DNA from 2 places in the Cobetia sp. LC6 genome. Region 2 is predicted to be linked to the other one. Evidence: predicted binding sites of a transcription regulator. Region 2 holds the regulator's gene; the other holds the start of a gene.
What was found. Region 2 encodes sigma-54, which starts transcription at its own class of promoters, with help from an activator protein. Its sites were predicted from a motif close to TGGCACNNNNNTTGCTNT; they were not measured.
Positions count from the first base shown of each region.

Region 1 (5,679 bases), on a different contig from region 2:
GTCAGCTGTGATAGTGATTGCTGGGCGGCTTCGGCATCGGCGACCAGCTGGTCCAGCTCGGCCATGACGTCCGCACCGGCTTGCAGATAGCCGGGCGGTGGCAGTTCCGCCTGGTTGAGCGGCTGGCTGGACAGGTCGGCGACCAGGTCGAAATGGGTCGCGCTGCCGGCACCTTGCGGCGCCAATGCGGCGGCCAGATTGACGCCATTACTGGCAAGGCTGAACTGGCCGAGGTGACCGCTCAGCGCGAGCATGTCACGCGGAGCACTGTGTATCGGCAGGGACTCGCTGGCGGCGAGATGCTGTTCATCCATCGTCACCAGCGCACTGTTGTCCTGCTCACTGATCAAGAGTGCCACCGGCAGCTGAGCGGTAGTCGGCAGGCGGGTCAGCAGGCTTGCCAGTGCGCGCACTCGCGCCTCGCTGCCGATGATCACGGTGCGTCCCTGACTGTGATAGCGGATGGGGGCGCTACCGGCATCCGTCGCCAACAGCGGCAGACTGGAGGCAGGCGAGCCACCCATGGCGGATGACAGGGCGCGTTGGCGTGCTTGTTGATTGAGGGCGCGTTGAGCGCTCTCGAGGCTTGAGCTGAGCATCCTCATCCTTATTCGGTCGTGGCGGACCTTGCATGCAAGCTGCCGTCAGGTGGCAGGCGGATGATGCAGGTCCCGGTCGTCGCTGATTCTCGCGGCCTCACTCGGTCTTTCGCGGTGAGGGCCGGGTCGGCGATCGACAGTCGTTCAGTGGGGATTCATGACAGGCCAGCTGTCCTTGCAACATATTGATGACATTGCCGTTTTCACGCCCGGCGCGCGCAAGGCGCGGTCAGGTCGCGCAGGCGCTCATCACCGCAGGCGGTTGACGTTTGTCATCATCTTCAAGGGTTGGCATGTCATGCTGAATCTTGCCTGTGCGTTGCAGTCAGTGCGCCTTGATTAGGCGCGTCAGGGTGACTCATGAGGCATCAGGATGACCTTGGTCAGACGTGCTCGGCTTGCTCGTGGGTCATAATGACTCATGTCGAGTCGCGGCGTGTCATCCTGACGCCCTGGTGTGGCTTGTGGTATCGGCCTCTAGTCACGCTTGTAATGGGCGACACGGCCCTCATCTGATTCGGGTGCTGTCTCGGTCGAGTCTTGCGCAAGTATCGCTTGCGAGTCAGACGACTCGACTATCTCTTTCCTGGGTGTCGCGTGTGTCTCGTTCAATGGCGCCTCACCGTCATTAGCCTGCTCAGCGATCTGGTAGTCTGTCTCCTGCGCCGTATCCACCTCGGGTGTCTCGCTCGCCTCATCGAGCTTTTCCAGGCCTTCTTCGACCCTACGGGTCCAGCTGCGCAGCGTGTCGGCGACACCTTCGGCGAGCGGGCGCATCTGGGAAAAGTCTTGGTCGTAGTCATCCAGCCCATCGCGCTCCGAGTGCTCGCCACCCATGAAGATGCGTCGCAGCGCACGCTGGCGTAGCGCCGGGTCTACGCCGCTCTGCATGAAGGCGCTGATGTCGGCGTCTGGGGTCAGGGTGTCGGGGTCTGGCAGCTCGATGGTTGGCGTTTCAGCATTGTCAGCGTCCGATGCGTGCTGATCGTTCTCGGCAGCTGCCTGTTCTGATGCCTGCTCTGCTGTGGAGGAGCTATCGCCGCTCGGGGTTTCGTGCACCGAGACGCTCGCTGCTGAGGTGGCAGCGCTATGGTCAGAGACGACTTCCGCCTGTGAGGGCGGGAGGGCGTCGTCTTTGGTTCCCTCTGTGCTGTCCGGCTGTGCCAGTTGATCTTCACGGCGGGTGTCGCCTTGCTTGCGGCGTGACCAGCGCGAGAACAGGCCTTCATTGGCCGGGCTTGCGTTATCGTCGTGCTGGCTCATGACGTGCTTTCCGTACCATTACCGGGCTGATGCGCCCTGTCGGGTGTCGCGGCGGGCTGCTCTGCCTGACTGGCGCGCCCGGCGCCCTTGCGTTTCTTCTTCTTGCCTTCGTCGATGCGCTCACCGTGACGCGCGAGGTAGGCTTCCAGCCACACCATCAAGGCAGGGGGCATCGGCACGTCCAGCACCAGCTGGTCGCCATCCATCCACTGCGATGCCACTTCCTGGCAGGCTGTTACCACGCGGGGCTGCATGCCGTCGGCTTCGCGCTCATCGCATTGGACGAACAGACGCGGCTGCTCGCAGCGCAGGTTGTAGCGGTAATCGGTGCGCTCGGTGAGGTGAAGCTGCAGTGGCAGGGTGCGGCGATGCGCTACTTCTTCAGCGGCGGCAGGCTCTGCTGCGTGCGAGTCTGTCTCTGGCGTTGCAGAGGGCGAGAGGTCGGCAATCCGCCAGGTGTCGATGCTGAAACGCCCCAGTTTCTGCGTGGTGGGTGCCAGGGTGATGCTCAGCCAGCGGGTGTCGTCACTGCGGGGAGGGATGGATTCAGACATGGCTTCCTTGTTCACTGCTATACCCGCAAGCGGGTCTGAAAAGAATGCTGCGATGGTGCTGGTTTGCAAGATACATGCCGGCGCTTGCGATATCAGGGTCTTCATCAGTCAGTGCGGGGACAGCTCTGCCATCGGACTGGTACTCTACTGCGATTCAGCGCAAGAATTGCCATTCCCACCGGCTCGATCAGGGAGACCCGAGTTCATGATGCCCTCTGCACGGCCAGCGATCAGTCGCGCCACACTACCCACTACGCTGGACATCGAAGTCATGGATGAGCGCGGTGAGCGTCATCAGCAGTCCATTGCCGCTGAGCGCTCGCTGACCATCTATCTCAATCGTCGCGAGATCGTCACCTTGATGACCCTGGGTGCCGAGCCTGAGGCATTGGTAGCCGGTTATCTGCGCAATCAGGGCCTGCTGGGTGAGCTTGAGGACCTCGAGGCGCTGCAGGTGGATTGGGAAGTCGAGAGCGCCTCGGTGGTGACGCGTCATCTGCCTGAGGATATCGAGCAGCGCCTCGGCAAGCGCACCGTGACCACCGGCTGTGGGCAGGGCACGGTATTCGGCAATCTGCTGGAGCGCCAATCACTGGCCGCGTTGGACGCAGCCCCCTTCAGTCAGGCCTTGTTGTATCGCCTGCTGGAGGCGCTGGCGGCGCACAACGCGACCTATCGCAAGGCCGGTGCAGTGCACGGTTGTGCCCTGTGCCGCGATGATGAAGTGCTGGCGTTCATCGAGGATGTCGGCCGCCACAACGCCGTCGATACGCTGGCGGGACTGAGCTGGTTGGCGCCCCTGAGTGATGATGTCAGTGATTATCAGGGGGCCAATATCTTCTACACCACCGGTCGTCTGACTTCCGAGATGGTGCTGAAGGTGGCTCAGGCGGGGGTCTCGGTGCTGGTCTCACGCTCCGGTGTCACGCAGAAGGGAGTGGAGCTGGCGGAACGCTTTGGCGTGTTGTTGATTGCGCGCGCCAAGGGGCGCCACTTCCAGGCGGTGGACCCTGCCGGGCGGCTGGTGCTGGACGCCATCCCCCCTCTGCGTGCAGGCGACGCCCTCAAGTCGTCTCGCCATGACGCGTCAGGCAAGCCATCTTCATCAGCCTGCGCAGCCGGGCACGACAAGGAGGGGCAGTGATGAGCCGTCTCTGTTCGCCGCTGGGCGTCAAACCCTCACAGGGCATTTCCTCCGAACTCGGCGCACCTTCAGGCAGCTCTGCCGCTGAGACTTCAGGCGAGTCCCTGAATGCAGCCACTGGCCGGCAGGCTCCGGTCCCCCACGACAACCCCTTTCTGACGGTGCAGGAAGTTGCGCGCCTGCTGCATCTCAACGAGAAGAAGATCTATCAGCTGGCCAGTGACGGCACCATGCCGGCGACCAAGGTGACCGGCAAGTGGTTGTTTCCGCGGCGACTGGTGGAGCAATGGATTCTCGAGTCCAGCCATCATGGTGTGCTGGCGGATCGCCTGATGATCACCGGTAGTGATGACCCGCTGCTGGCCGCGCTCTCCATGCGTCTCAATCAGCAGCATGCCGGTAGCGCCTTCTATGGCATGAGCGTGACCGGCACGCGTCTGGGGCTTGATCTGCTCAGTCAGGGGCGTGCTGACGTCTGCGCCATTCACTGGGGGCGCGCGGAGGAGGCGGCGCTGCGGCATCCGGCGCTGATTCGCGGTCACGATGGCTATCGCCAATGGGTGATGGTGCGGCTTGCGCGCCGCACTCAGGGGCTGATCATCCGCAATGACGACCGCCATCTGTCCATCGACCCCAGCGGGCTGTTCGGCTCGCAGCGGCGTTGGGCGGTGCGACAGGAGGGGGCAGGTTCGCAACGCTTCCTGCAGGAGTGGCTGTCCGGCCATCAGATGCGTGCCGAGCAGCTTAACACCCTGGCGATCGCCTATTCCGAGCGGGAAGTGGCGTCGATGGTGGCGCGGGGCGAGGTGGATGTCGGCCCCGGCACGCTGTCGGCCGCCAATGAGTTCGGCCTCGGCTTCGTGCCGGTCTGTGAAGAGGCCTTCGACCTGGTGGTGCCGCGCAATGTATATTTCCGCGATCTCTTCCAGGGATTGCTGGACTATCTGGCGACGCCGAAGGGCATCCAGCTGGCGCAATCCCTTGGTGGCTATGATCTGCGCGAATGCGGTCAGTTGATCTGGCGCGGCGACGCCGCACAGCACGATTGAGACGCTCAGTATTGAGACGCTCGGTACCGAGGCGCTGAACGCCCGGCGGTTGCTGGCGGCCAGGCCCGGCAGAAGCCATATGTGCGTCATCCAAAAAAAATCGCCCATTAGCGCATGGCTAGTGGGCGATTTTTTATTTCGGGCTGACGGCGAGCATGGTCAAGTAAGTCATTGTTTCGAATGGGCGGCTGGGTGGCGCTCGCATGACGATAATCTTGACGGTTTAGCTTCTCGCCAGCGCGTCCTGCGTAATCCAGCTCGGCTCAGCTGACTTCAACACAGCCCAGCACACTTCAATACGGCTCGTCTCACTTCACATCAGCTCAGCTCGGGTCCGAATCATTACGAGTGCACACCGACAGCACGATGGCATCTTCTTCGCTGGTAGAAACCAGGGCGTGACCCATGTCGGAGTCGAAATAGATACTGTCGCCATCACCGAGCGGCAAGGGTTCATAGAATTCCGAATAGAGCAGAATGCTGCCCGCCAGAACCATCAGGAACTCCTCGCCGTCGTGACGCACCCAGTCGGGGAAGTCATCGAAGCTGCGTGCGCGCACGCGAGTCTTGAAGGGAATCATGCGTTTCTGCGCCAACTGCCAGGACAGCAGCTCGTGCTCATAGGTCGGTGTCGGGTGTGATTTGCCATCACCGACGCGCGTCAGGTCGCGACGCCCGAGAGTGCCAGTCTGGCGCTTGGGCGGGCTCAGTAGCTGCGGCAGGTCGATGTTGAGACCATGAATCAGCTTCTGGACCGCCGTGAAGGTCGGCGATATCTGCTCATTCTCGATCTTGGACAATGTCGAGCGTGCCAGCCCCGTACGCTGGCTGACATCTTCCAGCGTCCAATGATGGGAGAGGCGGATCTGTTTCACGCGTTCGCCAAGCTTCAGGGGCTCAACGAAGGGTTTGCGACCGGAGGCGATCCGGACGGCGGCGTCCTTGTCTGTCGGTGTGCTCATGAGAGTGGCTTCGCTATGGCGTGATATTGGCGGCGCACGACATCGAGTGTCGCAGCGCTGTCAGCTGGCGATAAAGTTTACTATCGGAAACTTTATCGCCAGCTTATC
Region 1 covers NZ_JASSPL010000004.1:265,094-270,772, reverse strand. Annotated here, with positions in the region: gene QQF40_RS07570 (4Fe-4S dicluster domain-containing protein) at 1-599, opposite strand, end outside; gene QQF40_RS07565 (DUF3306 domain-containing protein) at 1,077-1,862, opposite strand; gene QQF40_RS07560 (DUF3305 domain-containing protein) at 1,859-2,416, opposite strand; gene QQF40_RS07555 (formate dehydrogenase accessory sulfurtransferase FdhD) at 2,625-3,560, shown strand; gene QQF40_RS07550 (substrate-binding domain-containing protein) at 3,560-4,609, shown strand; gene QQF40_RS07545 (helix-turn-helix domain-containing protein) at 4,933-5,571, opposite strand.
Region 1: QQF40_RS07560 (DUF3305 domain-containing protein) is a predicted target of sigma-54. The motif match lies at 2,479-2,496, and genes of this name have one in related genera.

Region 2 (5,679 bases):
GCTCGATGCCAGCCGCGTCGATATCAGCCGCGCCGGCAGCGGCGAGATCTCGCTGGTCAAGGCCACCGGCAAGCGTGCCTACCTGGAACAGCAACCCGCACCCGACGAGAAGCTGGTCAAGGGCTGGGCCGACACCATCCGCTATCATGCGCTGGAGCGCCGCGTGGAGCTGGTCGGCAATGCGCGTCTCGAGAAAGGCGATGACACCTTCGAAGGCGGCTACGTGGAGTATTTCCTCGACAAGCGCCAGGTGAACGCCAACAACAGCAAGACGGCACAGCAGACCGAAGGCGGTCGCGTACACATGACTTTGACGCCGCGCGGCGCCAATGCCAGCAAGGAAAACTGAGTCATGACTGCTGCTACCCCGCGTACGCTGAGCGCTCGCCATCTGGCCAAGGCCTACAAGGGCCGCAAGGTGGTCAAGGACATCTCGCTTGAGATCCGTCAGGGTGACATCGTCGGCCTGCTGGGCCCCAACGGCGCCGGCAAGACGACCTCGTTCTACATGATCGTCGGGCTGGTGCGCGCCGATGCCGGCAACGTCTCCATCGACGACAAGGACCTTTCCGCTGCCGCCATGCATCAACGCGCACGCGCCGGCATCGGTTATCTGCCGCAGGAGGCGTCGATCTTCCGCAAGCTGTCGGTGGCCGACAACATCATGGCGATTCTGGAAACCCGCAAGGATCTGGATCGCAATGGCCGCAAGGCACGTCTTGAAGAGTTGCTCGAGGAATTCAGCATCACGCATATTCGTGCCAGTGCCGGCATGAGCCTGTCCGGCGGGGAGCGTCGTCGGGTCGAGATTGCCCGCGCACTGGCCACCGAGCCGGACTTCGTACTGCTCGATGAGCCCTTCGCCGGCGTCGACCCCATCTCGGTGGGCGAGATCAAGAGCATCGTGCGTCAACTGCGTGACCGTGGCATCGGCGTGCTGATCACCGACCACAACGTGCGCGAGACACTCGATATCTGTGACACCGCCTATATCGTCGGCGATGGTCAGATCATCGCTCACGGTGACGCGGACTCCATCCTGGCCAACCAGCAGGTACGCGACGTCTACCTGGGCCACGAGTTCACGCTCTAGGGCCAGCGGATGCGCTGAGCCCTCCCACGGCGAAAGCTTCATAAGCCGCTGCGTGATTTTATCGCGTAGCGGCTTTTTCATGTCTGACATCAGGCGCATGCATGACGTCCATACCACCTTGGTGTAAACATGGCATGCAAGTTGCTTGAATATTCACTGCAACCACTTGTCAGTGGCCCGAGTCACGGTATAGCGTAGTAAGCACGTTCCTTTGCCGTGAATTGACTGACTCCATGAAACCCACCCTGCAACTCCGCCTCGGCACCTCGCTGACCATGACGCCGCAGCTTCAGCAAGCGATCCAGCTGCTGCAGCTGTCGACGCTCGACCTGCGTCAGGAGATTCAGCAAGCCCTCGAGTCCAACCCCATGTTGGAGCTCGACGAGGACTACGAGTCGCTGGATGTCATCGAGACACAGGATACGAGCGAGATCTCCACTGCCGACTCCTCGAGCGAGATTCCCGAGGCATACCCTCTCGACAGTGACTGGTCGGACCTCTACCAGGACCACGCCGGTAGCCTGACCAGCTCCGGCAGTGGCAGCGGGAGCGAAGAAGGGCCGGACTTCGATCGCAATACCAGCGTCGAGAGCCTGCAGGACCACCTGCGCTGGCAGCTGGCGATGACCGACCTCGATGGCCGTGAACGCCAGATGGCGGAGAGCCTGATCGATGCCGTCGACGGTGCCGGTTACCTGAGCCTGTCACTCGATGAGCTGGTCGATGGTCTGCGCGGCCAGGGCCTGCCCGGCCTCAAGGCCTCCGAGCTCGAGCAGGTACTGCTGCGTCTGCAGCAGTTCGACCCGACCGGCGTCTTCGCCCGCGACCTGCGCGAGTGCCTGCTGCTGCAACTGGCGCTGCTGCCGGATGATCTGCCGCTGCTGGCGCAGGCGCGTCGCCTGGTACGTCAATTCCTCGAGGCACTGGGCAACGATGATCGCAAGCTGCTCAAGCGCCGACTGAGCCTTGACGATGACGAGCTGGATCACGTCATCCGCCTGGTGCGCGCGCTCGATCCGCGTCCGGCATCCGCCTGGGGCGAGCCCGCCAGCGATTACGTGATCCCTGATCTACTGGTGCGTCATACCCGCCACGGCTGGCAGGTCGAGCTCAACCCGGAAGCGCTGCCCAAGCTGCGCATCCAGCCGGAATACGCCGCACTGATCAAGCGTGCCGACAAGTCCGCCGACAACACCTTCCTCAAGGACAACCTGCAGGAAGCGCGCTGGCTGATGAAGAGCCTGTCATCACGCAATGACACCCTGCTCAAGGTCGGCCGCGAGATCATGGCGCGCCAGATCGACTTCCTCGAGCAAGGCGAGGAAGGCATGAAGCCACTGATTCTGGCCAACATCGCCGAAGTGGTCGAGATGCACGAATCGACCATCTCGCGGGTCACGACCCAGAAATACATCCACACCCCGCGCGGCGTCTTCGAGCTCAAGTTCTTCTTCTCGAGCCAGGTCGGTGGCAGCGGCAGTGGCGACGCCCACTCAAGCACCGCCATTCGTGCCCGCATCCGCAAGCTGATTGCGGAAGAACCGGCTCGCAAGCCTCTCTCCGACTCACGCCTGGTCGATCTGCTCGCCAGCGATGGCATCGAGGTCGCACGCCGTACCGTGGCCAAGTATCGCGAAGCGATGGGCATCCCATCCTCCAGCGAGCGCAAGCGTCTGGCCTGATGCGTCACCTGCGGCTGCCATGCGCCTGGTCTCCCTCCTATCATGGCCGTTGCCGCCAACCTCAAACACTGGTTTTCTCTCTCACCAGCCTCTGACATTACTGACACCGGCGCGCCTGGCGCGCGCCCTGTCATTCCGTCAACCGCTCGTCAATGGCCCATCATGGCGCGCAGGATGATGGCAAAAATCCATCATTCCGGCTGCATCATTTACCGTCAATCGCATGTTTTTAAAGTCACTTTTAGCCGTATTGCACCGGGATGTCACTCGGTGATCCTTCCGGCACGCCGCTTGCTCCACGCAACCCAAGCGCCTGAAAGGCGGCGTACATGCAGGGATTGGCGACGAAAACCCGCCTTCTTGCGCGCCTTTCATGCACCACCCTTCAAGCGTGACCTTGAAGTCCATTCCGTTACCCCTCACTGAGTTGAAGACAAGCACTGAGCCACGATGCAGCGCAGCGTTGATCTTTGCGCAAAGCTTGGGCATTGTCGGTACAGACGCTCACGACATCTGATGCCGCTGGCAAGGGCGCGAAAACATCGCCAGACGGTGGTCGTCAAGCCTGTTGCAGAGCGTCCGATCAGGGTTTGCTCGTAGTCAAAAAGGGTTACAATTGAATGGCAACCCGCTGGATAAAGGAGCGTGTCCATGCAAGTGAATATCACCGGGCATCATGTGGAACTTACCGATCCTCTCCGCGATTACGTCAACGAGAAGCTCGCTCGCCTCGAACGGCATTACGACAACATCACCAATGTTCAGGTGACACTGTCGATCGAGAAGGAGCGCCAGCAGGCTGCCTGCACCTTGCACGCAGCAGGCGCTGACCTCCACGCCCTGGCAGAAGACCCCAACATGTACGCTGCCATCGACGCGCTCGCCGACAAGCTGGATCGCCAGCTGGTCAAACACAAGGAAAAGTCCCAGGCTCGTGCTCAGGGCACCGGGACCCGTTGACCTTCAGCCATGACACTTGATCAGATCCTTCCCCCCGAGCGCACCCTTTACGGTGTCCCCGGGGGGAGCAAGAAGCGGGTGCTTGAATTCTTCAGCACCTTCATCGCACAGAACATTCCCAGCCTGGATAGCCAGGAAGTCTTCTCGCGCCTGATCGGGCGCGAGAGACTGGGGTCGACCGGCATCGGCCACGGTGTGGCCGTGCCCCATGCACGCAGCCCGCATTGCAAGACACCAATCGCTGCGTTTCTGAAGCTCGGTGAACCCATCGACTTCGATGCCATCGACGGAGAACCCATCGATCTGCTGTTCGTGCTGCTGGTGCCTGAGGAAGCGGACGAGACCCATCTGACGCTGCTCGGGCAGGTCGCGGAATTGCTCAATTCCCCGACCAATCGCTCGGCCCTGCGCCAGGCAGACAGCCAGCGTGCACTCTTTGAGGCATTGACCCAAGCCATCGCCGAATTACCGGCGCGCTGAATCACAGGCCCGGACATCGTCCGGGCTTTCGTCTTGCTGGCCTCCCATCGGCCGACGTACAGCGCACTGATAGCGGGCAACCTTCTGCCCCACCCCTGCATTCTTTCGACGTTGACCTCGCCCTTGGAGAGCACTTCATGAAGATCGTGATCATCAGCGGCCGCTCCGGCTCCGGGAAATCCATCGCTCTCCAGGCGCTGGAAGACATTGGCTACTATGCCATCGACAATCTGCCCGGCATGCTGCTGGCGCCACTGGTCGATCAGCTCGAACAGGACAGCCCGGCACGCCGACGTATCGCGGTCTCCATCGATGCCCGCAACCTGCCGGAAGCCTTGACCCGCTTCCCCGAATTGCTCGACAACGTCCGCCAGAGTGGCATGGACGTGCAGGTCGTCTACCTGACCACCGATTCGCGAGTGCTGCTGGAACGCTACTCGGCGACCCGGCGTCGTCACCCTCTGACGCGCGACAACGACCACACCCTGGCCGAGGCCATCGAGATCGAGCAGAAGACGCTCGCCCCGATTCGCCAGAAGGCCGATCTGGTCATCGACTCGACCAACCTGAGCGTGCACGACCTGCGCTCGCGGATCACCGAGCAGGTCGCCCAGCACAGCTCTCGCCACCTGACGCTGACCTTTGAATCCTTCGGCTTCAAGCATGGCGTGCCGACCGACGCCGACATGGTGTTCGATGCCCGCTGCCTGCCCAACCCGTACTGGGACATCAATCTGCGCGGCGATACCGGTCGCGATGACAGCGTGGCCGAATTCCTGCAGCGCTACCCCACCGTCCAGGCGATGCATGACGATATCGCCGGCTGGCTGGAACGCTGGCTGCCCGCCTATCAGGACAGCAACCGCAGCTACCTGACGGTGTCCGTGGGCTGTACCGGCGGCCAGCATCGCAGCGTCTACCTGTGCGAGCAGCTGGCGAGCTACTTTGCCGAGCGCCTGCCTGAGGTGCGCCTGCGTCACCGCGAGCTGGGCATTCATACCGCGCTGAGCAACCCAGGTGAGACAAGTGATCAGCAGGAGCATCGCGATGCCCTCTCGTGAGCTGACGCTGACCAACCGCCGCGGGCTGCACGCCCGCGCAGCCACCAAGCTGGTCAATTGCTGTGCGCCCTATTGCGCAACGGTGATGGTCAGCCATGGCGAGCGACGCGCCAATGCAGCCAATGTCATGGCATTGCTGATGCTTGCCGCACCCTGCGGCACCACGCTGTTGATCGATGTCGAGGGCGAACAGGCCGATGAGGCGATGCTGGCCATCGAGGCGCTGTTCGAGGCGCGTTTCGAGGAAGACGAATAACCGCCACTGACAGCGCTGTACATTTGCGCCATGCATTAGCGCTGTACATCAGGGATGTGCATTGCGACACGTTCTTCTGGCGCTTGCCTCCCTGCCCCTTTCGCCCTTTGCGCACAGCCTTCCTTTCGGCCCGCTCCCTTTTCGGTC
Region 2 covers NZ_JASSPL010000001.1:38,804-44,482, reverse strand. Annotated here, with positions in the region: gene lptA (lipopolysaccharide transport periplasmic protein LptA) at 1-349, shown strand, start outside; gene lptB (LPS export ABC transporter ATP-binding protein) at 353-1,093, shown strand; gene QQF40_RS00195 (RNA polymerase factor sigma-54) at 1,327-2,775, shown strand; gene hpf (ribosome hibernation-promoting factor, HPF/YfiA family) at 3,427-3,735, shown strand; gene QQF40_RS00185 (PTS sugar transporter subunit IIA) at 3,745-4,215, shown strand; gene rapZ (RNase adapter RapZ) at 4,353-5,276, shown strand; gene QQF40_RS00175 (HPr family phosphocarrier protein) at 5,263-5,532, shown strand.